2 regions of the Streptomyces sp. NPDC048514 genome follow, and region 2 is predicted to be linked to the other one. Evidence: predicted binding sites of a transcription regulator. Region 2 holds the regulator's gene; the other holds the start of a gene.
The links. The regulator HspR, encoded in region 2, represses chaperone genes until heat shock. The targets are predictions, from matches to a motif close to TTGAGNNNNNNNNNCTCAA.
Positions count from the first base shown of each region.

Region 1: a site for HspR is predicted at 4,601-4,619, ahead of lon (endopeptidase La). Genes of this name have one in related genera too.

Region 1 covers NZ_JBICWT010000005.1:451,914-466,262, forward strand. The annotation lists gene ACGFT2_RS13750 (multifunctional oxoglutarate decarboxylase/oxoglutarate dehydrogenase thiamine pyrophosphate-binding subunit/dihydrolipoyllysine-residue succinyltransferase subunit) at 1-331, opposite strand, end outside; gene ACGFT2_RS13755 (ATP-binding protein) at 635-1,750, opposite strand; gene ACGFT2_RS13760 (response regulator transcription factor) at 1,747-2,484, opposite strand; gene ACGFT2_RS13765 (spermidine synthase) at 2,597-3,274, opposite strand; gene ACGFT2_RS13770 (rhomboid-like protein) at 3,593-4,477, shown strand; gene lon (endopeptidase La) at 4,642-7,062, shown strand; gene ACGFT2_RS13780 (protein kinase) at 7,286-8,419, shown strand; gene ACGFT2_RS13785 (SpoIIE family protein phosphatase) at 8,627-10,987, opposite strand; gene ACGFT2_RS13790 (lysozyme) at 11,314-12,138, opposite strand; gene ACGFT2_RS13795 (MarR family winged helix-turn-helix transcriptional regulator) at 12,379-12,870, shown strand; gene ACGFT2_RS13800 (protein phosphatase 2C domain-containing protein) at 13,012-13,800, opposite strand; gene ACGFT2_RS13805 (nitrate- and nitrite sensing domain-containing protein) at 14,186-14,349, shown strand, end outside.
Region 2 covers NZ_JBICWT010000014.1:242,295-256,643, reverse strand. The annotation lists gene ACGFT2_RS29770 ((Fe-S)-binding protein) at 1-1,617, opposite strand, end outside; gene ACGFT2_RS29765 (MraY family glycosyltransferase) at 1,849-2,868, shown strand; gene dnaK (molecular chaperone DnaK) at 2,963-4,810, shown strand; gene grpE (nucleotide exchange factor GrpE) at 4,807-5,469, shown strand; gene dnaJ (molecular chaperone DnaJ) at 5,509-6,684, shown strand; gene ACGFT2_RS29745 (heat shock protein transcriptional repressor HspR) at 6,690-7,142, shown strand; gene ACGFT2_RS29740 (sugar ABC transporter substrate-binding protein) at 7,604-8,710, shown strand; gene ACGFT2_RS29735 (LuxR C-terminal-related transcriptional regulator) at 9,184-10,227, shown strand; gene ACGFT2_RS29730 (helix-turn-helix transcriptional regulator) at 10,190-11,170, opposite strand; gene ACGFT2_RS29725 (LuxR C-terminal-related transcriptional regulator) at 11,167-12,171, opposite strand; gene ACGFT2_RS29720 (helix-turn-helix transcriptional regulator) at 12,271-13,281, opposite strand; gene ACGFT2_RS29715 (hypothetical protein) at 13,386-13,604, shown strand; gene ACGFT2_RS29710 (hypothetical protein) at 13,606-13,941, shown strand; gene ACGFT2_RS29705 (pyridoxamine 5'-phosphate oxidase family protein) at 14,101-14,349, opposite strand, start outside.

The DNA.
Region 1 (14,349 bases), on a different contig from region 2:
CCGGAGCGGGAGCTGCGGCGGGCTTCGGCGCCGCCGGGGCCGGCGCGGGCGCGGCCTGGGCCTGGGCCTGGGCGGCCTGCGGGGCCGGGGTGGTGGTCTCTGCGGCCCCCGCGGCCGCAGGTCCCGCCGGAGCCGGGGTGGCAGGAGCACCCGGCTTGTAATCGGCGAAGAAGTCCCACCAGGCGCGGTCTACCGAATTCGGGTCCTGGAGGTACTGCTGATAGATCTCGTCGACGAGCCACTCGTTCGGACCGAACGCCGCTGCGGGGTTCTTCCCGGTGGCTTGGTCCTCGGTCGAGACGCTCGGGTTACTGGGGGACTGTGGCGACACGGCGGCAACCGCCCTCTTCCGCTTCACAAGGTGATGGACAGCGGAAATAAAGGCTACGCCTCCAAGACCGCGAAGGTCAGGTCGGGTCCGTTCATCGTCGCGTAAGTCACATCAGAAATCTTGTTTCAGGGCTTGATCTGGCGGGAAACAAGCGTGGTTCCGCATGTGGGAGGGTGCACCGGCGCCGGCCCTGCGCGCCTTCGTTCGACGGGTGGCGCGGGCCTGTCCCCGATCACACGTGTCCAGCTGCGCGGGAGCGGCGGCGACGGTCGTGGATCTTGTGCTTCCGATTCGAACTTTACGTCAACTTGAAACGGGGGACAGTCCCGGAAGAGTGACGATGATCCGGCAGCCCCGCTCGGATTCGGCCACACCGATCCGGCCGCCGTGCAGATCCACCGCCCACCGGGCGATCGCGAGACCGAGCCCTGTGCCGCCGTCGCTGCCCGGGCCGTGCGGCCGGGTCACGGAACCGCGGTTGAACCGCTCGAACACGCGGTGCCACTCCGACCGCGGGATGCCGGGGCCCTCGTCCAGGACCTCCAGCTGCAGCGACTGGGGCTGCGGGCCGCGCCGCGCCTTCAGCGTCACCCGGCCGTGCGGCGGGCTGTGCTTGACCGCGTTGTCGATCAGGTTCGCGACGACCTGGTGGATGCGCTCGGGGTCGGCGTGCGCGGTCAGCTCCGGCGGCGAGACGTCGAGATGCAGATGCACGTCCGTACGGGTGTGGCTGCCCGAGCCGGAGGCGATGCCCGCGCGCGCGGAGGCGACCATGTTGGCCTCCTTCAGTACGCCCGAGAGATACGGCCACACCTCGAAGCGGCGCATCTTCAGCGGTACGACGCCGTTGTCGAGGCGGGACAGGTCCAGCAGCGTCTCCACCAGCCGGCCGAGCCGCTCGGTCTGCTTCAGGGCCGTGCGCATGGTCTCCGGGTCGGCCTCGGTGACCCCGTCGACGATGTTCTCCAGCACCGCGCGCAGGCCGGCGATGGGCGTGCGCAGCTCGTGGGAGACGTTCGCCACCAGCTCCTTGCGCTGGAGGTCCTGGGCCTCCAGCTCGTCGGCCATGACGTTGATCGTCCCGGCGAGGTCGCCGAGTTCGTCCCGGCGGTTGTCCCGCACGCGGCGCGTGTAGTCGCCCTCGGAGATGGACCGGGCGACCGTGTTCATCTCGTCCAGCGGCATGGTGAGCGAATGTGCCACGAACTGCGTGATCAGCAGTGTGGCGATCATCGAGAAGACCGTGATGAAGCGCAGCTCCGTCTTGGTGTGCACCGCGACGATCGACAGACCCGTGGTGATCAGCACCGCGATGACGACCAGCGCGCCCAGCTTGGTCTTGATCGAGAACGGGCGGACGCCGCCCCAGGGGTCCTCCCCGGGGCTCCTCCGTGCGGCCTGGCGCCCGTCGGCGCTCACGGTGTCGGCGTCTCCAGTGCGTAGCCGACACCGTGCACCGTGCGGATCCGCTCGGCGCCGATCTTCCGCCGCAGCGCCTTGATGTGGCTGTCGACCGTGCGGGTGCCGGAGGCGTCCGCCCAGTCCCAGACCTCGGCCAGCAGCTGCTCACGGGAGAGCACCGCGCGCGGGGTGTTCGCCAGGCACACCAGCAGATCGAACTCGGTGGGCGTCAGGTGGACGTCCTCGGACCTCACCCGCACCCGGCGCTGCGCGTGGTCGATCTCCAGCTCACCGAGGCGCAGGATGCCGGAGCGGGGCGTGGACGCGGCCACGGCCGCCCGTTCCACGCGCCGCAGCAGCACGTGCACGCGCGCCGCCAGCTCCCGCATCGAGAACGGCTTGGTCATGTAGTCGTCGGCGCCGACCCCGAGCCCGACCAGCATGTCGGTCTCGTCGTCCCGCGCGGTCAGCATCAGCACGGGTACCGGCCGCTGCGCCTGCACCCGCCGGCAGACCTCGAGCCCGTCGAAGCCGGGCAGCATGATGTCGAGGATCAGCAGGTCGGGCTGCCACGCCTCGGCCGTGTCGACCGCGGCGGGACCGTCGGCCGCGGTCTGCACCGAAAATCCCTCGGCGCGGAGCCGGGCCGCGATGGCGTCGACGATCGTGGGGTCGTCCTCCACGACCAGCACCCGGCGCTGTGCGCCCGGGGTCGTCGTCGCGCCGCTCTGGGAGGTGTGTGTCTGCTCCATCGCCCGCCCCTGTTGTTGCTTTCCGGAATCCGTGGGGTGATCCCATGTCTGCGATTGACGCTTGAATGATCCGCGTCAGTGCAGCACATTACGGGGACTCACCGCGCTGTCGCTATCCAGGTCGGACGCCGAGGTGCACGGCGTCCGGAACGCCCCGGGCAACCGGCACCTCTTCGGTACGCACCTGTCGGAACCCGGCATTCCGCAAGGTTCCTTCAAATTCCGGAGAGGGTGTCGCCGACCACACCGCGAGCACCCCACCGGGTGTCAACGTCCTTGCGCACGCGGCAAGTCCGGCCGTCGCGTAGAGGCCGTCGTTGCCCTCCGTGACGGTCCACCCCGGACCGTTGTCGATGTCGAGGCACAACGCGTCGAACGTGTCCGATGTCTCATTGACGTAAGTGATCAGATCGGACTCCACGATCTCGCAGCGCGGATCGGCCAGCGCACCTGCGGACAGTCCGGACAGCGGGCCGTGGCGGTGCCAGTCGATGACGGCGGGTTCCCGCTCCACGACGACGATCCGTCCCCAGCGGGCGTCGGCGGCCGCGTGCGCGAGTGAGAAGCCCACTCCCAGCCCTCCGATCAGCACGTCCGGCGCCGGGCGGCCGTCCAGGGCGGCGTACGCGGCGTCGACCAGGAGCCGCTCCGAGCGGCCGTCGGAGGTGTCCATCAGGAAACAGCCGTTGGCGATGATCTGCAGCAGCGCACCGTGCCGGCGCAGCACCACTTCGCCGTACGGGCCGTCGCGCCGGTCCAGGACCACGGGTGAGTCGTACACGGCAGTCATGAGGTCATCCTGCTTGAACGAGGCCCTGCATTCACGGGAATTACGGATGACGGGCCGGCCGCGCGGACCGTGCCGTCCGGCCCGACGGCACCCCTGACACGACACCCTCGGCGCCCTGGGCGCCCTCGAATTCCACGGCGTCCACGGCGTCCGCTGCCTCCTCGGCCGCTTCGTCGGTCTCTCAGGTGCCCGGGCGACGGGCCTCGGACGCAGCCGGAGCATGAAAGGTTGCTGTGAATCCGCTCGCGCGTGGCGTCGGTCATAGACAGCGGACCGCGAACCGCCAAGGGTGGGGCGCGACGGAAGGAGCGCCTCACCGTGGAACGGATCGCGACGGGCCCCGAGGCGGCCGCGTCCCGGCCCTCGCCGGGCATCACCCTTTCCGGCACCACCGCCGCCCTCCCGCCTCCCGGCGTCGACGGCACCGCGGCCGTCCGGCCTCCCGGCGTCGACGGCATCGCAGCCCTCGCGGCCCCCGGCGTCGCCGGGCTGCTGGACGGCATGCCGCGTCAGCGCGGGGCGACGGCGCCCGCCCCGGTGTTCGTCGAAGCGCCCCCGGCCGCCCCGGCCCCACGCTGGTGGCACCTGCTGCCCACACCGGCGGGCACCCCGTTCACCTTCGCCTACGTCGCCGTCCTGGCCGTCACCTCCGTCGTCACCGCGCTGGCCGACCCCGCACTCGTCCACTCCCTCCACGCGGGCTCGAGCACCGACGTGGCCCATCTGCTGCGCGCCCCCGTCGCGGTGCTGCTGGCGAGCGCCGTGTGGATCGCGGGCGGCCTCCTCTCGCCGTACGCGCTGGCCGTCGCCGTCGTGCTCACCGCCCTGGAGCGGCGAACGGGCGGGGTGCGCGCGATGGGCGTGTTCCTCGCCGGGCATGTCGTGGCCACGCTCGCCACCGAGGTCCCGGTGGGCCTGGCGGTGCTGTTCGGGCACCTTCCGCAGACCTCGCTGCACCGCCTCGACTACGGCATCAGCTTCGGCGTCGCGGCCGGCATCGGCGCGCTGGCCGGTCTGCTCCGGCCGTGGCTGCGCTGGCCCCTGCTCCTGCTGGTGGGCGGCACGCTCGTGAACGACCTGATCGCCTTCTCGGACCCCATGACGAACTGGGGACACCTCATCGCCCTCGCGACCGGCGTCGCAAGCTGGCCGCTGGTCCGGCCCCGGCGGCGGGCCGCTGGTCCGGCCCCGCGTTCCCGGTGATCTCCCGCTTGCCGTAGCGCCCGCCGGGGTCGGCGGCACCCCCGTCGGCCGGGAAACACCGGCGTCGTCCGCTGATCGCCGACAGCGAACACCGTTCCGGGAACATCGGCGGCCCCCCGAGCATTGAGTCGGCATAGCTCAAGTTGACTGCCTAAGGGGAGATCATGGCTGCTGAGTCCACGGCGTTCACTCTCGTTCTGCCCGTGCTGCCGCTCGACGACGAGGTCGTGCTGCCCGGCATGGTGGTTCCGCTGGACCTGAGCGACGCCGAGGTGCGGGCCGCGGTGGAGGCCGCACAGGCCGCCGCCCGGTCCGAGCCCGGAAAGCCCAGGGTGCTGCTGGTGCCGCGCATCGACGGGACCTACGCGAAGACCGGTGTGCTGGGCACGGTCGAGCAGGTGGGCCGGCTGGCCGACGGCGATCCGGGTGCCCTGATCCGGGGCCGGAGCCGGGTGCGCATCGGTGCCGGCACCACCGGCCCCGGTGCCGCTCTCTGGGTGGAGGGCGCCCGCGTCGGGGAGAGCGTGCCCGATCCGCTGCCGGGTCAGGCCGCCGAACTCGTCAAGGAGTACAAGGCGCTCGCCACCGCCTGGCTGAAGAAGCGTGGCGCCTGGCAGGTCGTGGACCGCGTCCAGGCCATCGACGACGTCTCCGCGCTCGCCGACAACTCCGGATACTCGCCGTTCCTGACCATCGAGCAGAAGGTCGAGCTGCTGGAGACCGCCGACCCGGTGGCGCGGCTGAAGCTCGCCGCGCAGCAGCTGCGCGACCACCTGGCCGAGCAGGACGTGGCCGAGACCATCGCCAAGGACGTCCAGGAGGGCGTCGACAAGCAGCAGCGGGAGTTCCTGCTGCGCCGCCAGCTGGAGGCGGTCCGCAAGGAACTGCGCGAACTGAACGGCGAGCAGGAGGGCGAGGAGTCCGACGACTACCGCGCCCGGGTGGAGGCCGCCGACCTGCCGGAGAACGTCCGCGAGGCCGCGCTGAAGGAGGTCGACAAGCTGGAGCGGTCCTCCGACCAGTCCCCCGAGGGCTCGTGGATCCGCACCTGGCTGGACACCGTGCTGGAGCTGCCGTGGAACGAGCGGACCGAGGACGAGTACGACATCCAGGGCGCCAAGGCGGTCCTGGACGCCGAGCACGCGGGCCTGGAGGACGTGAAGGAACGCATCACCGAGTACCTGGCGGTGCGCAAGCGGCGCGGCGACCGGGGCCTGGGCGTCGTCGGCGGCCGGCGCGGCGGTGCCGTGCTCGCCCTGGTGGGCCCGCCCGGCGTCGGCAAGACCAGCCTGGGCGAGAGCGTCGCCCACGCCATGGGCCGCAAGTTCGTCCGGGTCGCGCTCGGCGGCGTCCGCGACGAGGCCGAGATCCGCGGTCACCGCCGTACCTACGTCGGCGCGCTGCCCGGCCGGATCGTGCGCGCCGTCAAGGAGGCCGGGTCCATGAACCCGGTGGTCCTGCTCGACGAGATCGACAAGGTGGGCTCGGACTTCCGCGGCGACCCGGCCGCGGCCCTGCTGGAGGTGCTCGACCCGGCGCAGAACCACACCTTCCGGGACCACTACCTGGAGGTCGAACTCGACCTGTCGGACGTGGTCTTCCTCGCCACCGCCAACGTCCTGGAGGCCATCCCGGAGGCGCTCGCCGACCGTATGGAGATCGTCCGCCTGGACGGCTACACCGAGGACGAGAAGGTCGTCATCGCCCGGGACCACCTGCTCCCGCGCCAGCTGGAGCGGGCCGGCCTGGCCGCGGACGAGGTCACGATCGACGAGAGCGCGCTGCGCAAGCTCGCCGGCGAGTACACGCGCGAGGCGGGCGTGCGCAATCTGGAGCGGTCCGTCGCACGACTGCTCCGCAAGGTCGCCGCCCAGCACGAACTCGGCGAGCGGAAGCTGCCGCTCACCGTCCGGGACGAGGACCTGCGCGGTCTGATCGGGCGCCCGCACCACGTGCCCGAGTCCGCCCAGGACCCGGCCGAGCGCCGTACGGCCGTCCCCGGGGTGGCGACCGGCCTCGCGGTCACCGGCGCGGGTGGCGACGTGCTCTTCGTCGAGGCGTCCCTCGCCGACCCGGAGACCGGCGCGGCGGGCCTGACCCTGACCGGTCAGCTGGGCGACGTGATGAAGGAGTCGGCGCAGATCGCGCTGAGCTTCCTGCGCAGCCGCGGCGCCGAGCTGGAGCTGCCCGTGGGCGACCTGAAGGACCGGGGCGTGCACATCCACTTCCCGGCGGGCGCGGTTCCCAAGGACGGCCCGAGCGCCGGCATCACGATGACGACGGCTCTCGCCTCCCTGCTCTCCGGCCGGCTGGTCCGCACGGACGTGGCCATGACCGGTGAGGTCTCGCTGACCGGCCGGGTGCTGCCCATCGGCGGCGTGAAGCAGAAGCTGCTCGCCGCCCACCGCGCCGGGGTGACCACCGTGATCATCCCGAAGCGCAACGAGCCCGACCTGGACGACGTCCCGGCCGAGGTGCTGGACAAGCTCGACGTCCACGCCGTGACCGACGTCCGCCAGGTCCTGGAGCTGGCGCTCGCACCCGCCGTGAACGGCGCGACGCCCGAGGTTCCGGTGGCGGCGTGACGGACGCCGCCGGATGAGTGAGGGCCCGGGTCCCGTGAGGGGCGCCCGGGCCTTCGCCATGCCGCGGCCTTCGCCATGCCGTGGCCTTCGCCATGCCGTGGCCTTCGCCATGCCGTGGCCTTCGCCATGCCGCGCCCAGGTCCGGCCTCTCCCCGTCACCTCTTTCTCCGCCGGCCGGCTCCCGACCAGGCGCGGACAGCGATCAAGTCGGTAGAATTCGGACGTGGACGGGCAGGACGGCAGGCCCTCCGGTCTGATCGGTGCGGTGATCGCGGGCTACCGGGTCGAGCGGGAAGTCGGCCGCGGTGGCATGGCCGTCGTCTACTGCGCCAAGGACCTTCGCCTCGGCCGGACGGTCGCCCTGAAACTGCTGGCTCCCGAGTACACCCGCAACGACGGATTCCGCCGCCGTTTCGCGCAGGAGTCCCGGGTCGCGGCCGCGATCGACCATCCCAACATCGTCCCCGTCTTCGAGGCGGGCGAGGCCGACGGGATCCTGTACATCGCCATGTGCCTCGTCTGCGGACTCGACCTGCGCGCCCTGATCGACCGGGAGGGCCCGCTGCCGGTGGCCGCCGCTCTGCGCATCGCGGCCCAGCTGGCCTCCGCGCTCGACGCGGCCCACGCGCGCGACCTGGTGCACCGGGACGTCAAGCCCGCGAACGTCCTGGTGGCCAAGGGCATCGACAGCGACCATCCCGAGCACGTCTACCTCACGGACTTCGGCCTGGCGAAGAAGTCTCTGGCACTCACCGGGTTCACCACCGCGGGCGAGTTCGTCGGGACCCTCGACTACGTGGCGCCCGAGCGGATCGCCGGCCGCCCGGTCGACGGCAGGTCCGACCTGTACAGCCTGGCCTGTGTGGTCCACGAGACCCTGGTCGGCCACCCGCCCTACCAGCGGGCGGACCACCTCGATCTGCTCTGGGCCCACCAGTACGACCCGCCGCCCACGCTGAGCGAGGAGCGGCCGGGCATCCCGCCGGCCGCCGACGACGTCCTGAAGCGGGCCCTGGCGAAGATCCCCGACGACCGCTACGACTCCTGTCTGGAGTTCGTGGCGGCCCTGCGTGCCGCGACCGGAGAGGCCGGCCCGCGCGGCCGTACGCCGACGCTGCTGGACGCCCGGGTGGCGGCAGGCGCCGCCGATCCCCGCCCGGCGCCGGGCTCGGAGCCCCACGCGGCTCCCGGCCCGGAGTCCGGCACGCCTTCCGGCCCGGAGTCCGGCACGCCTTCCGGTCCGAAGGCCCACGCGGCCTCCCGCCCGGGTGCTCCCACGCCGTCCCGCCCGGTGCCCGCTCCGCCCTCCTGGGCCGCCCCCGTCCTCCGGGGCCCGATCGCCGCGCGGCACGGCTGAGCCGTGAAGTCGATCGCCGCGCGGCACGGCTGAGCCGTGAAGCCGGCGGTTACCGCCTTCGCCGTCCCCGCCCTGGGCACGTCGCCACCGGGTGACCCCGGCACGCAACCGCACGGCAGCCCGGCACGCAACCGTGCGGCACCCCGGCACGTAACCGCGCGGCACCCCGGTCCCGCCCCCTGTCCCACCCCGGTGTGCCGTCAGGCCTCAGGGGGCGGTGACCGACTGCTCCGCCCACACCGTCTTGCCGACCCGGTCGTGCCGGGTGCCCCAGCGCTCGGCGAGCTGGGCGACCAGCAGCAGACCCCGTCCCCCCTCGTCGAAGGTCCGGGCCCGGCGCATGTGCGGGGTGGTCCCGCTGGAGTCGTACACCTCGCTGATCAGCGTCTTGCCCTGGTGGATCAGCCGGAGCCGGATGGGCGGGCGGCCGTAGCGGATGGCGTTGGTGACCAGCTCGCTGACCATCAGCTCCGTGGGGAACGCGGCCTCGTCCAGGCCCCACGCGGAGAGCTGCTCGGTGGCGTAATGGCGGGCGATCGAGACGACCGTGGGCTCGTTCGCCAGCTCCCAGGAGGCGACCCGGTCCTCGTGCAGCGCCCGGGTACGGGCCACCAGCAGGGCGATGTCGTCGTCGGGCCGATGCGTCAGCAGCTCGGTGAGCACCCGGTCGCAGACCGAGTCCAGCGACTTCGCCGGGCGGCCGAGCGCGGCGAACATCTTGTCCAGCGCCTCGTCGATGTCGTGCTCACGGGCCTCGAACAGCCCGTCCGTGTAGAGGGCGAGCAGACTGCCCTCCGGCAGCTCGGTCTCGACCGCCTCGAAGGGCAGCCCGCCGAGCCCGAGCGGCGGCCCCGCGGGCACGTCGACGAAGCGGACCGTGCCGTCCGGGGTGACCACGGCCGGCGGCGGGTGGCCGGCCCGGGCCATGGTGCAGCGGCGCGCGACCGGGTCGTACACCGCGTACAGGCAGGTGGTGCCGATGCCGCCGGCGGTCTCGGCGGCCGGGTCCGCGCTGCCCTCGTCGGCGGCGAGCCGCAGGACCAGGTCGTCGAGGTGGGTGAGGAGTTCGTCGGCCGGCAGGTCGACGTCCGCCAGGGTGCGCACCGCCGTACGCAGCCGGCCCATGGTGGCGGAGGCACGGATGCCGTGACCGACCACGTCGCCCACGACGAGCGCCACCCGTGCGCCCGACAGCGGGATCACGTCGAACCAGTCACCGCCCACGCCGGCCCGGGTCGCGGCGGGCAGATAGCGGGTCGCGATCTCCAGCGCCCCCTGTTCGGGCAGCGTGTGCGGCAGCAGGCTGCGCTGCAGGGCCATGGTCGTGGTGCGGGCCCGCGTGTAGGTGCGGGCCTGCTCGATGCCGCCCGCGGCCTTGGCCGTGTACTCCTCGGCCAGCCGCAGATCCTCCGGGCCGAACGGCTCCCGGCCGCGGTGCCGTCCGAAGAGGGCCACGCCGAGGGTGCTGCCGTGGGTGAGCAGCGGCACCGCGAGCAGCGACCGGGCGCCGGAGGTGCGCAGCCACGCGGCGCCCGGGTCCAGCGCCGCCCACGCGGCGACGGCCGGGTCCGTCGTGTCGTACAGGAGCGGCCGGCCCGCCGCCAGGCAGCGCACCGGCGGGGAGTCCGCCGGGCAGACGATCGCCTCGCCCACCCCGGCGCCGTGCCCGGGCCCGTCGCCGTCCGGCACCGCGCGCAGTGCGGCGCGGCGCAGTACCACCGGGCCGGGCCCCGGAGCCTGGTCCTCGGTGCCGGTGCGCGGGGAGTCGAGCAGGTCGACCGCCATGACGTCGGCCAGCCGGGGGACCGTGACCTCGCCGAGTTCCTGGGCGGCACGGGCCTGGTCCGCCGCCGTGCCGACGCGCGAGCCGCCCTCGTCCGAGGGGTGCTCTCGTGCGGCGGGGTCCTCGGTGGGCTGCTGGGTGGACAGGCAGACGGCGCGCACCTGGCCGCCGGCGTCCTTGAGCGGGGTGAGCACGGCGGTCCGGCCCAGCTCCGGTACGAGGCGGACGCGCACCTCCTGGGGCCGCCCGGACTCCAGCGCCTGCCGCATCGAGCGGTCGGTCTCGTCGCTGGCAGCGCCGGGCACGATGTGGGCGAGCCGCAGCCCGCGGATCGCCGCCTCGGGCAGGGCCAGGGCGTGCTCCATGCGGCGGTTGGCGCGCACCAGCCGCAGCTCCGTGTCGAAGATGACCAGCGGAAACGGCGACTGCAGGAACGTCCATTCCTCCAGCGGCTCGCCCCGGGGCGGCTGGGCGCGGGCCGTCACGGCGCTCACCACCAGCCAGTCGACGCTTCCGGCGGCCGAGGTCCGGCGGTGCGCGAGTACACCCAGCTCCAGGGCCCGGCCGTCCCGGTGGCGGAGCGGGAGGGTGCCGTTCCAGCGTTCGCGCCCGGCCAGTGCGCGCCGGGCCGCTCCGCCGTCGGCGTCGAGCAGCGCGGTGGCGGGCCGTCCGACGACCGCCGAGGAGTCGTAGCCGAGCAGCCGCCGGGCGCCCTCGCTCCAGCCGGTGAGGATGCCCCGTGCATCGATGGTGGCCGTGGCCGTGTACGTCGACTGTCGATCCATCGCCGCTCATCTCGCCCTTGCTCGGCAGGCTCTCCCTGACCAGCATGATCCCGGGCGGCGCGGAGCACCAACGCAGAATGCGGCACGGAAAAAGGGGCCGTAGGCGCCCCGGCCGCGTGCGGCCGGGTGCGCGGGGAGCACCGGTGTCACGCGGGCGTCATCCGGTGGCGTGGGGCCGCACCGGGGTCGTGCGGCCCGCACCCTGTGTCGTGCGGGCCGCAGCTCGAGTGCGGGGGCGAGGCTCTCCCGGAGCCTCGCCCCCGCCGGGTGAGGCTCTTCCGCAGCGTGCCCCCCGCCGGGTGCGGCAGGGGCCACGGGCGCGGATGTCAGCCGTTGGCCAGGGCCTGCACCCGGTCCAGGGCTCCGTTGAACCTGTCGTGGTCGCCGACGGTCGGGCCGGAGGAGGTGTACTGCCACATCGTGTAGTACGGCCAGCCGGCCGGCAGCGTCCCCGGGTCGGAGGCGTACCGGGCGATCCACAGCGGGTCGTTCGCGGCGAAGCCGCCGTAGTTCCCCGTGCACTGGGACCACCAGCTGGTGGCGGTGTAGATCACGGGATACCTGCCGGTGCGGGCCTTGTAGGTGTTGACGAAGTCGGCGATCCAGCCGACCGTCTGGCTCGCGGTCCTGCCGTAGCAGGCGGCACCGTAGGGGTTCCACTCGATGTCGAGGACGCCCGGCAGGGTCCGGCCGTCCCGGGACCAGCCGCCGCCGTGGTCGACGAAGTAGTTGGCCTGGGTGGCGCCGCTGGTGGTGTCCGGGGTCGCGAAGTGGTAGGCGCCGCGGATCATGCCCACGTTGTAGGAGCCGTTGTACTGCTGGGCGAAGTACGGGTTGGTGTAGTACGTGCCCTCGGTGGCCTTCGTGTACGCCCAGCGCACCCCGCTGCTCCACAGGGTCGACCAGGCGACGTTGCCCTGGTACGCGGAGACGTCCACGCCCTCGGTCTGGGTGACGTCGGCCGTGCTGGGCGTGCCGCCGCGGCCGTCGTGCGCGAGGACGCCGATGCCCAGGTGTGCGGAGCCGCGGACGGGCGTGGTCGCGGCCTGGGCGGAGGTGAGGGGCAGCGTGAGGGTCAGCGCCGCGAGCAGGGCCGTGAGGAGGACGGCCAGGGGGCGCGGGCGGACGGGGCCGGGTCTGTGCACGGGCATGACGTGCCTCCGGAAACGAGGTGGGGGAAGCGTGGCGGTGACCGATGCGTGGGGGGCCGCACCACTGGCGTGGGCATGCCACTGTTTGCCTGGTAAAGAAGCTACGCACGTAGATGACGGGGTGGGAAGGGGGTCCGGAGCCCGCCGTTGGTCTACGCCTGCGAAATACTGACGGAGCTGGGGCGATGAGGGCGAATGACGGAAACTTTCAGTACCGCGAAACCGATCAGGGGTAGTGACGTGCACGAGGACGCGAACGGCGACGCACATCGCGTCACCGGCCAGATGACGCCCAGTGGTGCGGACCAGGAATTCCTGGCACTGGAACGCGAGTTGACCGTGCTGCTCCGGCGTGCCCGGGCCAACCAGGGGGAGATGGCCCGCGAGGTCCATCCGGACCTGGAGTCCTCCGCGTACGGCCTGCTCATCCGGCTGGACGAGCTGGGCGGCCAGCGGGCCACCGAACTCGCCGCCTACATCGGCGTCGGCAAGGCCACCATGTCCCGCCAGTTGCGCGCCCTGGAGGACCTGGGCCTGATCGCCCGCCAGCCCGACCCGGCCGACGGCCGGGCCTGGCTCGTCACCCTCACCGACACGGGGCGCGGCCGGGTCGGCAAGGTCCGCGAGGCACGCCGTGCGCGCTACGTCAGCCAGCTCGCCCACTGGGACCGCCACGAGGTCTCGGAACTCGCCCGGCTGCTGCACGAGTTGAACGGCGTCATGGAGAGGTAGTCCCCGCCTGCCGGGGCCGCACCGCTGAGGCCCCTCGGCAGAGCCCCGCAAGGCCCCGCGAGACCCTCGGCAGAGCCCCGCAAGGCCCCACGAGACCCTCGGCAGAGCCCCGCAAGGCCCCACGAGACCCTCGGCGGTCGCTCACAGCTCCACGTACGCCACCGTCGCGTCGTCGTGCGTCTTGCTCCGGCCGAGGAACGTCCGTTCCTCCCGGTCCGCCGTCTCCAGCTCCCTCACCCGCTCGACCAGCGAGCGGGCGCCGGCCTTGACGACCGTGTCGAACAGGGCCGTCCAGTCGCCCTGGTGGAACTTCTCCGTCCAGCGGGTCGCCCCGTCCGTCAGCGCGGCCAGCGCGCGGACCTCTCGCCGGGGCACGGCACCGGTGACCGCGCGTGCGGCCACCGAGGGGTCGGCGGCGGCCGTGAAGAAGCCGCCCTCCTTGTTGCGCAGCGTGGCGTCCACCAGGGCGTCGGTGGCGAGCGCGGACGGGGGCAGCCGGTCGAGCCGGTCGTCCAGCACCGCGGTGACCGTGCCGTCGGGCCCCTGCAGCAGCAAGGCCGAATCGGACAGCACCAGATACTCCACCGTGTCGGCGGACCAGCGGGTCAGGACCACGGTTGCCTGCGGGGTCCGTGGGTGAGAAAGGTCACAGGTGCCGACGTGGGCCTCGGCGGTCCGGCGGACAGCGCGCCCCAGGAGCTCCGGCAGCGTCAGATCTCGCCTGGAAACGGTCAGTTCGGTCAGCGCCCCGCCCAGCCGCGCGGTGAACCAGGGAACGGAATGCAGGCAGCCCGTTCCACCGGCCGGCGGCGTGACCCCGTCCAGGACGACCACGCAACCTCCCTGTCCGGAGGCGGGTAGTCCGACGCCCACGAAGTCCTCGTTGGGGCGGGCGGCGGCGCCGGGTTCCGAGACGAGATCAGTTCGCATCCGGCCAGTCTGCACCAGGCCTTCACACGCTTCGCCAAAGGCTGGCAAGCACCGTCGAATGAGCACGACCTCGCAGGTCAGGCGCCTGGTTTGAGCGGGATTGAGGTGCTCCGGGAAGACGTGGTGGCGAATACTGCCAAAGCCTGCCGCCGCACGTCCAACCGGCCCGCCGGACAGGCCCGCCGCATGCGCCGGCGGAACTTGCCCGCCAACTCCCCTCCGATGTTCACTCCTTCGGGTGGCGGGTCAGGTGATGCACGACCACTGCCCACCGGCGCTGGGAGGGTCGGGAACCGTACGAAGCGGGTGCATGCACCACTTGGCACCGAAATGACGGGGCGCCACCCGGGCCCTTGGGTACACGAGTTCAGGAATGCGAGCACCGGTGCAGAAGAAGCGGCCTCGGCGCACAGGCAGGCAGACGTCCCCCGCGGGGACCGCCCAGCAGACTTCCGTGGGCACCGGCCGTCCCACCCACGTGCGCACTCGGCTGATCGTCGCCGTCGCCGTGGTGGCCGCGGCCGTCGCGGGGGCCGGAGCGCCCGCCGT
Region 2 (14,349 bases):
CTCCATGCCGAGTTCCTGGAACAGCGGCTCGTTGCCCAGGCGGCGGGCGGAGTCACCGGTGCACTTCTCGTCACCGCCCATGATCGCGAACTTCACGCCCGCGATGTGCAGCAGCTCGGCGAAGGCCTTGGTGGTCTTCTTCGCGCGGTCCTCCAGGGCGCCGGCACAGCCGACCCAGTACAGGTACTCGACCTCGGAGAGGTCCTCGATGTCCCTGCCGACGACCGGGACCTCGAAGTCGACCTCCTTGGTCCACTCCAGGCGCTGCTTCTTCGCCAGGCCCCAGGGGTTGCCCTTCTTCTCCAGGTTCTTGAGCATCGTGCCCGCCTCGGACGGGAACGCGGACTCGATCATCACCTGGTAGCGGCGCATGTCGACGATGTGGTCGACGTGCTCGATGTCCACCGGGCACTGCTCGACACAGGCACCGCAGGTGGTGCAGGACCACAGCACGTCCGGGTCGATGACACCCAGCTCCGCGGCGGTGCCGATCAGCGGGCGCTCGGCCTCGGCCAGTGCGGCGGCGGGTACGTCCTTCAGCTGCTCCGGCGACGCCTTCTCCTCGCCCTCCATGGACTTGCCGCCACCCGCGAGCAGGTAGGGCGCCTTGGCGTGGGCGTGGTCGCGCAGCGACATGATCAGGAGCTTGGGGGAGAGCGGCTTGCCGGTGTTCCACGCCGGGCACTGCGACTGGCAGCGCCCGCACTCGGTGCAGGTGGAGAAGTCCAGCAGGCCCTTCCAGGAGAACTGCTCGACCTGGGAGACGCCGAAGACGTCGTCGTCGCCCGGGTCGGTGAAGTCGATCGGCTTGCCGCCGCTCGTCATCGGCAGCAGCGCGCCCAGCGCCGTCCCACCCTTCGCGTCCCGCTTGAACCAGATGTTCGGGAACGCCAGGAAGCGGTGCCACGCGACACCCATGTCGGTCTTCAGCGCGACCACGATCATCCAGATGAAGGAGGTCGCGATCTTCAGGCCGGCGAAGAAGTAGGTCAGGTTCTGGAGCGTGGAGACGTCCAGGCCCCTCAGCCACGAGACGACCGGGTACGAGATGAAGAAGGAGGCCTCGTAGCCGTCCACGTGGTGCTGGGCGCCCTCCAGGGCGTGCAGCATGAAGATGCAGACGCCGACGATGAGGATGACGGCCTCGACGAAGTACGCCTGGCCGAAGTTGGAGCCGGCGAAGCGGGACTTGCGGCCCGGCTTGTTCGGCTTGCTCAGCTGCCGGATGACGAGCAGGGCGAGGATGCCGAGCACCGTCATCGTGCCGATGAACTCGACGTAGACGTTGTAGGGCGCCCATTCGCCGATGATCGGCAGGAGCCAGTCCGCCTTGAACAGCTGGCCGAACGCGTTCACGATCGTCAGCAGCAGGGTGTAGAAGCCGATGGCCACGAACCAGTGCGCCACGCCGACGACGCCCCAGCGGTTCATCCGGGTGTGGCCGAGGAACTCGCGCACCACGGTCACGGTGCGCGCGTACGGATTGTCGGTCCGGGCCCCGGCCGGTACCGGCTGGCCGAGCCGCATGAAGTTGAAGATCTGCAGGCAGGCGCGGCCGAACAGTGCCACGCCGACCACGATCAGGACCAGCGACACGATGATCGCGGCGAGTTGCATTGGGGCTCCTGAAGCGGCCTCGATTTTGACCGAGCGACATTACTAAGCGGTAACTTATGCAGTCCGTCTGAGACTACCCCCATCTTCCTTCGGGATGCAGCCGGGCGCGGGGTGATCTGGGTCGCTGAGGTCTGCCTTTCCCCGCGTCCGCGCGTACGCCTATTGCATCCCACGGGCAATCCGATCGTGTTATTCATCCCGAATTGCTACATTCGCACCTACCTTAGAGCCGTGCTCTACGGGATCGCCGCCGCCACCGCCGCCCTCTTCCTCGCCGCCGTGCTCGCGGCGCTGCTCAGAGTGCCCGCGCTGCGGCTGGGCATCCTCGACCGGCGCCGGCAGCGGCCCCTTCCGGTGCTCGGCGGCCTCGCCGTGGTGGCCGTCACCTGTCTGGTCGCCTGGGTGGGGCAGTGGACGCGGGTGGCCCCGCTCGGGGACGGGGTCGGCAGGCTCCTGGTCGCCGCCGCCGCGCTCGCGGCACTGGGCCTCGTCGCCGACGTGTGGCGGCTGCGCGCGCGTGTGCTCGTCGCCGGCGCGTTCGTCGCCGCTGCCTGTGTGGTGCCGTACGACGAGACCGGCGTGCCGGGCGGGGCGCTGGCGGTGGGCTGGATCGCGCTCGCCTCCCTCGCCTTCAAGGGGCTCGACCACGCCGACGGGCTGGCCGGGACCGTCGGGGTGGTCACCGCGTTCGGGGCGGGCGCCTGTGCCGCCGCCGAGGTGATGGACGGGCTCGCCGTCCTGCTGAGCGTGTTCGCCGCCGCCCTCACCGGCTTCCTCATGCACAACTGGCATCCCGCGCGGGTGGGGATGGGGGCCTGCGGTTCGCTGTTCACAGGATTCCTGCTGTCGGCGTCCCTGGTCTTCACGCGTGCGGGGTACGCGATCGGCCCGAGCGCGGCCGTGGTGTTCGGTCTCGGCGCGGTCGCCGTCGCCGACACCGTCCTGGTGGTCCTCGCCCGGCTGGTGTCCCGGCGCCCGCTGCTCAGGCGGGGTCCCGACCATCTCGCGCACCGGCTGCGGCGGCTCGGGCTCACCCCCCAGGGGTCCGTCGTGCTGCTGGGTGCCGGCTCCTTCTCGTCGGTGCTCGTGGGGGTGCTCGTGCACACCGGCTGGACGGGGGGCCGGGCCGTGTGGTGGGTTGCGGGAGTGGCGCTGCTCGCCGTTCTCGTACTTCTTCTGGTCCCGATCAAGCCGCCCCGCCACACCGAATCCACGCAGGTCACGGGTTCGTTGCGTGTAAGGAACGGATAAGAGTTGAGCCCAGCTGGCTCAGGTCTGTTGACCGAGCGGACGCGGTCATGCACACTTGAGTCTGTTCCACTCAAGTCAGCTGGAGGAATCAACCATGGCACGTGCGGTCGGCATCGACCTGGGCACGACTAACTCCGTCGTCAGCGTTCTGGAGGGCGGCGAGCCCACCGTCATCACCAACGCCGAGGGTGCCAGGACCACGCCGTCCGTCGTCGCCTTCGCCAAGAACGGTGAAGTGCTCGTCGGCGAGGTCGCCAAGCGCCAGGCGGTCACGAACGTGGACCGGACCATCCGCTCGGTGAAGCGCCACATGGGCACCGACTGGAAGATCCAGCTGGACGGGAAGGACTTCAACCCCCAGCAGATCTCCGCGTTCATCCTGCAGAAGCTGAAGCGGGACGCCGAGTCCTACCTGGGCGAGAAGGTGACCGACGCGGTCATCACCGTCCCGGCGTACTTCAACGACTCCGAGCGTCAGGCGACCAAGGAGGCCGGCGAGATCGCCGGCCTGAACGTCCTGCGCATCGTGAACGAGCCCACCGCGGCCGCGCTCGCGTACGGCCTCGACAAGGACGACCAGACGATCCTCGTCTTCGACCTCGGTGGCGGCACGTTCGACGTGTCCCTGCTGGAGATCGGCGACGGCGTCGTCGAGGTGAAGGCCACCAACGGTGACAACCACCTCGGTGGTGACGACTGGGACCAGCGCGTCGTCGACTACCTGGTCAAGCAGTTCCAGTCGGGTCACGGCGTGGACCTGTCCAAGGACAAGATGGCCCTGCAGCGCCTCCGCGAGGCCGCCGAGAAGGCCAAGATCGAGCTGTCCTCGTCCACCGAGACCTCGATCAACCTGCCCTACATCACGGCGTCCGCCGAGGGCCCGCTGCACCTGGACGAGAAGCTCACCCGCGCTCAGTTCCAGCAGCTGACGGCCGACCTGCTGGAGCGCTGCAAGACGCCGTTCCACAACGTCATCAAGGACGCCGGCATCCAGCTCGGCGAGATCGACCACGTCGTCCTCGTCGGCGGCTCCACCCGTATGCCCGCCGTCGCCGAGCTGGTCAAGGAGCTGACCGGCGGCAACGAGGCCAACAAGGGCGTCAACCCGGACGAGGTCGTCGCCATCGGCGCCGCCCTGCAGGCCGGTGTCCTCAAGGGTGAGGTCAAGGACGTCCTGCTGCTCGACGTCACCCCGCTGTCCCTCGGTATCGAGACCAAGGGCGGCATCATGACCAAGCTGATCGAGCGCAACACCACGATCCCGACCAAGCGGTCCGAGATCTTCACGACGGCCGAGGACAACCAGCCGTCCGTGCAGATCCAGGTCTACCAGGGCGAGCGCGAGATCGCGGCGTACAACAAGAAGCTCGGCATGTTCGAGCTGACCGGTCTGCCGCCGGCGCCGCGTGGCGTCCCGCAGATCGAGGTCGCCTTCGACATCGACGCCAACGGCATCATGCACGTGACCGCCAAGGACCTGGGCACGGGCAAGGAGCAGAAGATGACCGTCACCGGCGGCTCCTCGCTGCCGAAGGACGAGGTCGACCGCATGCGCCAGGAGGCCGAGAAGTACGCGGAGGAGGACCACGCCCGCCGCGAGGCCGCCGAGACCCGCAACCAGGGCGAGCAGCTCGTCTACCAGACCGAGAAGTTCCTCAAGGACAACGAGGACAAGGTCCCCGGCGAGATCAAGACCGAGGTCGAGACCGCTGTCGGCGAGCTGAAGGAAGTCCTCAAGGGCGAGGACACCGCCGAGATCCGCACCGCCACCGAGAAGGTCGCCGCCGTCTCGCAGAAGCTGGGCCAGGCGATGTACGCCGACGCTCAGGGCGCCCAGGCCGCCGGCGGTGCCGGTGAGGCCGGTGCCGGCGAGGCCAAGGCCGACGACGACGTCGTGGACGCCGAGATCGTGGACGACGAGCGCAAGGACGGTGCCGCGTGACGGAGGAGACCCCGGGCTTCGAGGAGAAGCCCGACGTCCCCTCCGGCGCGACCCCCGAAGACGCCGAGTCGAAGGCCGCTCCCGAAGAGGGGGCGGCCCCGGCCGGGGACGTAAACGCAGACGCGGGTCTGGTGGCCCAGCTGGACCAGGTGCGTACGGCGCTCGGTGAGCGCACGGCGGACCTCCAGCGCCTCCAGGCCGAGTACGCGAACTACCGCCGCCGTGTCGAGCGCGACCGGATCGCGGTCAAGGAGATCGCCGTGGCGAACCTCCTGACCGAACTCCTGCCCGTGCTCGACGACATCGGCCGCGCCCGGGAACACGGCGAACTCGTCGGCGGCTTCAAGTCCGTCGCCGAGTCGCTGGAGACCGTCGCGGCCAAGATGGGCCTGCAGCAGTTCGGCAAGGAGGGCGAGCCCTTCGACCCGACGATCCACGAGGCCCTGATGCACTCCTACGCGCCGGACGTCACCGAGACGACCTGCGTGGCGATCCTGCAGCCCGGGTACCGCATCGGCGAGCGCACCATCCGCCCCGCGCGGGTGGCCGTCGCCGAGCCGCAGCCCGGCGCGCAGACGGTCAAGGCGGAGGGCGCCGAGGAGAGCACCGAGGCGGCCGAGGCCGACGACAAGGAGAACGGTGGCCCGGAGGAGGGCTGACGTAATCACCAGCGAGGCAGGAGAGGAGGGACGTCGAGGATGAGCACCAAGGACTTCATCGAGAAGGACTACTACAAGGTCCTCGGCGTCCCCAAGGACGCCACCGAGGCCGAGATCAAGAAGGCGTACCGGAAGCTCGCCCGCGAGTTCCACCCGGACGCCAACAAGGGCAACGTCAAGGCCGAGGAGCGCTTCAAGGAGGTCTCCGAGGCGAACGACGTGCTCGGCGACCCCAAGAAGCGCAAGGAGTACGACGAGGCGCGCGCCCTGTTCGGCAACGGCGGCTTCCGCCCCGGGCCGGGCGCCGGCGGCTCCTTCAACTTCGACCTGGGCGACCTCTTCGGAGGCGCCGGCGGGGGCGGTGCCCAGAGCGGCGGCTTCGGCGGCGGGATCGGGGACGTCTTCGGGGGCCTGTTCAACCGCGGTGGCACGGGGGCGACCCGGACCCAGCCGCGGCGCGGGCAGGACATCGACACCGAGGTCACCCTCAGCTTCACCGAGGCGATCGAGGGGGCGACGGTCCCGCTGCGGATGACGTCCCAGCAGCCCTGCAAGGCCTGCTCCGGCACCGGCGACAAGAACGGCACACCGCGTGTGTGCCCGACCTGTGTCGGCACCGGGCAGGTCGCCCGGGGCTCGGGCGGCGGCTTCTCGCTGACCGACCCCTGCCCCGACTGCAGGGGCCGCGGCCTGATCGCCGAGCACCCCTGCCTGGAGTGCAAGGGCAGCGGCCGGGCCAAGTCCTCCCGCACGATGCAGGTCCGCATCCCGGCGGGCGTCACCGACGGGCAGCGCATCCGGCTGCGCGGCAAGGGCGCGCCCGGCGAGCGGGGCGGACCGGCGGGCGATCTGTACGTGGCGGTGCACGTCGGAGAGCACCCGGTGTTCGGCCGCAAGGGCGACAACCTCACCGTCACCGTGCCGGTGACGTTCACCGAGGCCGCTCTCGGCGGCGAGGTGCGGGTGCCGACTCTAGGCGGCCCCTCCGTCACCCTGAAACTGCCGCCCGGCACCCCGAACGGCCGTACCATGCGGGCGCGGGGCAAGGGCGCGGTCCGCAAGGACGGCACTCGCGGCGATCTGCTGGTCACCGTCGAGGTGAGTGTCCCCACGGACCTGTCGGGGAAGGCTCGTGACGCGCTGGAGGCGTATCGCGAGGCGACCGCGGGCGAGGACCCGCGGGCGGAGTTGTTCGAGGCCGCGAAGGGAGCCTGAGAGTGATGGACGGCCGTCGACGTAATCCGTATGAACTGACCGAGGAGACCCCGGTCTACGTCATCTCGGTGGCGGCCCAGCTCTCCGGACTGCACCCGCAGACGCTGCGCCAGTACGACCGCCTCGGCCTGGTCTCCCCCGACCGCACCGCCGGCCGGGGCCGCCGTTACTCGGCCCGCGACATCGAACTGCTCCGCCAGGTGCAGCAGTTGTCGCAGGACGAGGGCATCAACCTGGCCGGCATCAAGCGGATCATCGAGCTGGAGAACCAGGTCGCCGCCCTGCAGTCCCGCATGGCGGAGATGGAGGCGGCCCTGGACGGCGCGGCGGCCGCGATGCGGCAGCGCGAGGCCGCCGTCCACGCCTCCTACCGCCGGGACCTGGTCCCGTACCAGGAGGTCCAGCAGACCAGCGCGCTCGTGGTGTGGCGGCCCAAGCGGCAGCAGCAGCCGGACTGATCCGTAGCAGCGGCCGGGCCGACCGGCGGCAGTGGCCGGGCCGGCCCTCCGGCAGGCGTGGCGGAGCGACGGAGCGACGAAGGGCCCGCAGGCGTCAGAGCCTGCGGGCCCTTCTCCGTGCCATCCCCGTTGGCGGAGTCTGTTCGCTCATCTGGTCGAATCCGCGCGCCGGCGGTGCGCCGCCCGGTGATCGCATGGTGATCACACGGTGATCGTGAGGTGCCGGGAACGGACCGGTCGTGCCGATCTGTGGCCGCCTGTGAACTCCGATTGCGTGGAGGGTCCGTAAAGAGTGTTTGCAGGGGGTTCCGCGCCCCCTTCACAGGGTCACCCGAGCGTGGTGTTGCGGACTCGTTAAGTGATTCCGCTTGACGCCGGGTACGGCATCCGCGTTGTCTTTTCAGACACCTGGGTCGTATAGCAGCACCCACGTCCGGAACGCACCTGAAGTGAGCCCCCGAATGCGCCGTATCGCCATATCCGTGGCCGCGTCCACGTTGACCCTCTCGCTCGCCGGCTGCGGCGTGCTGAACGCCACGGGGGACAGCGCGAGCGCGAGCCCGACCAAGGGCGACGACGTCACCGTGGGCCTGCTGCTCCCGGAGAAGGCCAACTCCCGCTACGACAGGTTCGACTACCCCATCATCAAGGACAAGGTGGCCGAACTCACCAAGAAGCAGGGCAAGGTCGAGTACGCCAACGCGAACGCGAGCGCCACCCGTCAGTCCGAGCAGCTGCAGCAGATGGTGGACGACAAGGTCGACGTCATCCTGCTCGACGCCGTCGACGCGCACGCCGTCGCCGACGGGGTGAAGAAGGCCAAGGACGCCGGCATCCCGGTCATCGCCTACGACCGCCTCGCCGAGGGCCCGATCGACGCCTACATCTCCTTCGACAACGAGCTGGTCGGCGAGGTGCAGGCCCGCAGCCTGCTGGAGTCCCTGGGGTCGGGCGTCGACAGCTCCGACAAGATCGTCATGATGAACGGCTCGCCCACCGACCCGAACGCCAAGCAGTTCAAGCAGGGCGCCCTGTCCGAGCTGACCGGCAAGGTGACGATCGCCGCGTCCTACGACACCAAGGACTGGAAGCCGGAGAACGCCGAGGCCAACATGGCCGAGGCGATCGCGAAGATCGGCAAGGGCAACATCGCGGCCGTCTACGCCGCCAACGACGGCATGGCGGGCGGTGTCATCAAGGCGTTCAAGGCGGCCGGCGTCACCGACCTGCCCCCGATCACCGGCCAGGACGCCGAACTCGACGCCGTGCAGCGGGTGGTGGCGGGCGAGCAGTACATGAGCGTCTACAAGTCCTACCCGGACGAGGCCGAGGCCGCCGCGCAGATGGCCGTCACCAAGATCCAGGGCAAGGACATCCGGTTCGACGCCCTCACCCAGGACAGGGTCGACAGCCCCACCAGCAAGGCCATCCCGGCCAGGCTGGTGCAGGTGAGCGAGCTGACCAAAAGCAGCATCAAGGACACGGTCATCGAGGACGGCATCTACACCGCCGCCGACATCTGCACCGCCAGGTACAAGGCGTCCTGCGCGGCGATCGGCCTGAAGTGACGGCCGGTGGATCCTGACCGGAGCCGGGCCGGACCGCGGCCGGACTCCGGCCGGACCCACGCCGGACCCGGGCCGGACTCCCGGCGGCAGGGCCCCGAGGCACGACCGAGAGCCGTACGACGACGTGTCGTACGGCTCGAGGCCGTGGGCCCTCGGCCGGGCCCACGGCCGCTCCCCGGCGTCGCGCCACCCCCGTGGGCGCGATGCGGCGGCCCCGGCCGGGCGGGGGGCGCCCGGGGCCGAGGCCGCTCCGGGTGCCTGGGGCACCCGGGGGAAGCGGGAACAACGATGCCCCGGTGAAGTCCGCCCCACCACCATCAGCTTGTTGCAATGCGAGGGGCGGAGCCTGGACGAAACCCGGGCAAAACAGGGGTTTGCGACAGCGCTCGTCGGGAGAGCCGTGTTGCGGACCTGGTCGGCGCCGCGCATAGTTGCGCTGCGGAAGAGGCAGCACACCGGGGGTGGAATGGGCGATGGCCGGGCACGGGGCGGAGGAGCATCCTCACGGTGCCGACCGGCTGTGTGAGGCCGGGGACCGTGTCTATTCCCGTGCCGTACGCCGGGGACGGGTGCCGCGCACGGACGCCGGGCCGGTGCCCTGCCTGCTGGAGCTGGCCCTGCTGCACCCGGACCCCGACGACATGGACTACCTGGTGCCGACCTCCCCGCAGGAGGTCATGACCAGGCTGCTGCGCGGCGTCTACGACGAGGTCAGCGAGAGTCAGCGGCGGGTGGGCTCGGCGGTGTCCGCCTTCGAGTGGTACGCGGACCTGGGCCGGCAGCTGAACGCCCTGGCCGCACCGGCCGAGGGCAGCGCCATCCGCGTGCTGGAAGGGCTCTCCCGCATCCAGGCGGCCATGGACGAGGCGACCGAGGCGTGCACCACCGAGGTGCTCACGGTGCAGCCTGGCGGCATCCGGCGCGAGGCGGAGCTGACCGAGGGGCTGCACCGGGCGCTGACCCTGCGCGGGCGCGGTGTGCGCATGCGCGACCTGTACACGCATGTGGCCCGGCACGGGCAGGGGCTGCTCAACTACCTGGAGCTGATGGGCGACACGGTCGAGGCCCGCAGCCTGGACGAGGTCATAGACCGGCTGATCCTCTTCGACCGCACGGTGGCCTTCATCCCCGCCAACTCCGACCGCACGATGGCCCTGGAGCTGCGCCACCCGGCGCTCGTCGAGTACCTGGTGACGGTCTTCGAGCGGCTGTGGCGGCTGGCCATCCCGCTCACCGCCCCGCTGCCCGACACCGGCATCGAGGGCATCTCGCACCGCGAGCAGTCCATCGCCGCACTGCTCGCCGAGGGGCATCAGGACGCGGTGATCGCCGAGCGGCTCGGCATCAGCGTCCGTACCTGCCGCGCCCACATCGCCCGGCTCTCGGAGACGCTGGGCGCGGCCAGCCGTACCCAGCTGGGCGTGCGGATCGCCCAGGTGGGGCTGGACGGCCACCGCCGGGGCCGGCCGGCCTCCGCGCTCACCGCTCCGGATCAAGAATCCCCGACTGTCCTATGAGGTAGCCGAGCTGGGCGCGGCTGTCGCTGCCGAGGGCGGTGGCGAGCTTGGCGATGTGCAGCCGCGCGGTGCGGACGTTCATGCCGAGCCGTTCGGCGATGACCGCGTCGGTGTGGCCCTCGACCAGGAGCGCGGCGATGGCGTGCTGGCGGGGCGTGATGCCGCCGAGCGACGGCGGCTGGACGGCCTGCGGGTACATCGGCGTGGCCAGCCGCCACAGCCGGTCGAACGCGGTGAGGAAGAAGCCGACCAGGGCCGGGTGGCGTACCTCCAGGGCGAGCCGCTGGTCGTCGCCGGCCGGGAGGAACGCCACCGTGCCGTCGATGACGATCTGCCGGTCCGGCAGCTCGTCGAGCGTGCGGGCCTCGGCGCGGCCGCGCAGCCGCTCGTATCGGGAGCGGATGAGCGGCAGATGGCGCTGGGTGTGCTGGTACAGGGTGCGGATACGGCCACCCCGGCCGAGCAGTGCCTGGTCGCGCTCCATGGCCCGGCTCTGCGCGAGCCGCCCGCGTTCGTCGTGGTAGTGGGTGTTGGGCTGGACGCAGCACACCTCGCCGGTCGCCTCGGCCATGGCGTCGCCGATCGCGCGGTTGATCACCTCGGTGCCGCCGAGGAGGCGCAGGGTGGGGGTGTCGGCGGGCGTACCGTGCCGGCTGCCGGCGTGCATGAGGGGCTCGAAGAGCTCCATCAGCCGCTCCTCCCGGCGCCGTTCCCCGGCGATGCGGGCACGGGAGGCGCGCAGGAAGCGGTTCAGCACGGCGGCGGGGGCGACGGGCTCCAGGCGGGCGAGGTCGTCGACGGCCGGGTGCAGCAGCCCCAGGCCGGTCAGGCAGGGCGCCTCGGCGGCCTCGGCGGCGGGCAGGTGCCCGTCCCGCAGGGCGCGCTCGTAGAGCTTCTCCCCGGCGGCGCACAGCTCCTCGACGCCGTGCTCGCGGTGGTTCACCGGACCGCCTCCGTGCGGCGGTCGAGGATCCCCGACCGCCCTATGAGGTAGCCGAGCTGGGCGCGGCTGTCGCTGCCGAGGGTGGCGGCGAGCTTGGCGATGTGGACCCGGGCGGTGCGGACGTTCATGCCGAGCCGTTCGGCGATGACCGCGTCGGTGTGGCCCTCGACCAGCAGTGCGGCGATCGCCCGCTGGCGGGGCGTGACCCCGCCCACGGTGGGCCGTTGGACGGCCTGCGGATACATGGGCGTGGCCAGCCGCCACAGCCGGTCGAAGACCGTCACGAAGTACGAGATCAGCGCGGGATGCCCCACCTCCAGGGCCAGGGTGGCGTCGGCGTTCGCCGGGAGGAAGGCGACGGCGCGGTCGATGACGATCAGACGGTCGGTGACCTCGTCCAGGCTGCGCGCCTCGGTGTCGCCGCTGAGCTGCTCGTAGTACCCGGCGACGGTGGGCAGATGGCGCAGGGTGTGCTGGTACAGCGTGCGGATCCGGCCGCCGCGGTCCAGCAGTTCCTGGTCCCGCCGCACGGCGGCACGTGACGAGGCATGGCCGCGCGGGGTGTTCAGTTCGTGGTGCGGCTGGACGCACAGCACCTCGCGGCGGGCCGCGGACATGGCCTCCGTGATGGCCTCGTTGATCCGCGCCGTGCCGCTGAGCACCCGCAGCGTGGGGGTGTCGGTGCCGGTCTCGGTCCGCCGGCCGTCGATCCGCATGAGCGGTTCGAACGCGTCGGCAACCAGGGCCTCGCGCCGCCGCTCGCCGGCGATCCGGTCCGCCGCCGAGCGCAGCAGCCGGTGCAGCGCCACGGCCGGCGGGACGGGCTCCAGGCGCCCGGGGTCCGGTGCGGAAGGCCGCAGCAGCCCGAAGTCGACCAGGCAGGGCGTACCGGCGGCGTCCCCTGCACGCACGTGCCCGTCGCGCAGGGCACGCGTGTACAGGTCCGTGCCCGCCGCGCACAGGTCCTCCACGCCGTGCCCGCAATGTGGTGCCGTGCTCACCGGGCCGCTCCCGCCTCGCCGGCCGGCTCGGCCGGGTGCGGGAGCCGTCCGGCGTCCGAGCCCGTGCCCTCGCGTGTCGCTCCCGGCGGGACCATCGCGTCAGTGGTCCCGGTCCAGCATTCCGGACTGTGCGATGAGATAGCCGAGCTGGGCGCGGCTGCCGCTGCCGAGCGCCTGGGCGAGCTTGGCGATGTGGGCCCGGCAGGTGCGCACGTTCATGCCCAGGCGGCGGGCGATCGCCTCGTCGACGTGGCCCTCCACCAGGAGCTTGGCGATGGAGTGCTGGATCTCGGTGATGCCGTCGGGGGCGGTCTCGTACGGGGTGCCGGCGCTCAGTGGCACGGCGCGGTCCCACATGAACTCGAACACCTTGATCAGGTAGCAGACGAGGCCCGGGTGACGCAGTTCCAGGGCGACCTGCCGGTCGTCCCGTATGGGGATGAAGGCGACCGTCTCGTCGCAGATGATGAGGCGCTCGACCAGTTCGTCGATGGTGCGGTACTCCGCCTTGCCGTTGGCGAACTGGTCCACGTAGGCGAGCCGTTCGGGGCTGTAGCGGGCGGTGTGCTGGTACAGCGTCCGGATCCGCACGCCCCGCTCTATCAGGGTCCTGTCGCGCTCCAGGCCCTCGATGACCCGGCGTTCGGGGTGGCGGGCGCTCGGCTGGACCGTGAGCATCTCGTTGCGGCACTGGTCGGTGGCCAGGTCGAGCGCGGCGTTGATGCGGTCGAGCCCTTCCAGCACGGTGATCGAGTGCGTCGGGTCCCCGCCCTGAGCGGTGAGCGTCATGAACGGTTCGAAGACCTCCGCCAGTTCGTTCGAGGTGCGGCGGCGCTCGGATATCTCGCGTTCGATCGGATTGAGCCGCTGCGCCAGGGCCACCGAGGGGGGAACCGGCCGCAGCCAGTTCGCGTCGTCGAGGTCGGGGTGCAGGAGGGCGAACTCCATGAGGCAAGGGGCGGCCTCGGCGTCGGTGCGGGCGATCCGCCCCGTGCGCAGCGCGTTGGCGTAGAGACGCCTTCCTTCCTCACAGAGGTCAGTGATGGCGTGGGGATGTGTCGGTTCTGCCGGATTTGTTGTCAAATCTCCACCCCCCAGGGTCCTGAACATGCAGGAACATGATGCACTGATTGTGTGGTCATGACGTGCCTGAATGAGCCATCGTCTTATCCGACGGGGGAAGAGGGGACCTTCAAGTGAGGACGAAGCCGACTATGCGTAAGAGAATGCTTCGCTCGGTGCTTGTCGCCGCCTTCTCCGCCGTTGTGGCCTTCGGAACACTGAACGGCCTCTCCAATGCGAAGGGCGACGTACGAGCGGACAGCCGGTGGTCAGTGGTGGCTGCGGACAGCCGGTGGTCAGTGGTGGCGGCGACCGACGAGCCCGTCGTCACCGACACGGTGGCCACTCCCGGCGACAGCATCTGGTCGTGATATGACGACTCCGCCTGACGACCGCAGCTTCCGTCGCGAGATGGCCACGGCCTACCGCTCGGGCTGGCACTTCATCGACCTGGTCACCGCCATCCCCCACAGCGGCGACTCGTTGATGGTGACCGTGTTCGGCGAGCCGGTCGTCGTCACCCGGGACGATGACGAGGACGTGCGGGCATACCGGTGCCTGCGCAAGCCCCGCGGGGCGCCTCAGCCGGTACGGTGCGCCATCCGGTACGGAATGATCTTTGTGAACCTGGACCAGCGGGACCACCGGCTGACCGAACCGGTGGACCCCGATCTGACGACCATCTCGGCCACCCCCCGCAGTGCCTGACGCGATTCCCCCGTCGTAAAAGATCGCTCAGGCGCTTCCCCCCGCAGCGGCGTCACCGTGACCTGAACACGGTGACGCCGCTGCAGTTTTGTGGGGGCATTCCACGCTATGGACGTAGCCCATGGTGGCCGAAACCAGCCGTTCGGCGGCCGTAGCCGGTCACCCGTGCCCCAGCGCCCGGTCCACCTCGATCTCGATCACCACGCGCGCCGGATTCGGGCGCGGTGTCCGCTCGTAGCGCTCGGCGTAGCGCTGTTCCGCCTCCGCCACCCGCTCCGGCTCGGTGCGCACCCTCGCGCGCCCCTCCAGCGTGGCCCAGCGCCGGCCGTCCACCTGGCACACCGCGACGCGCGCCCCTTCGTCGCCGGCCGCGCGCACGTGGGAGGCCTTCGCGGACGTGCCGCTCGT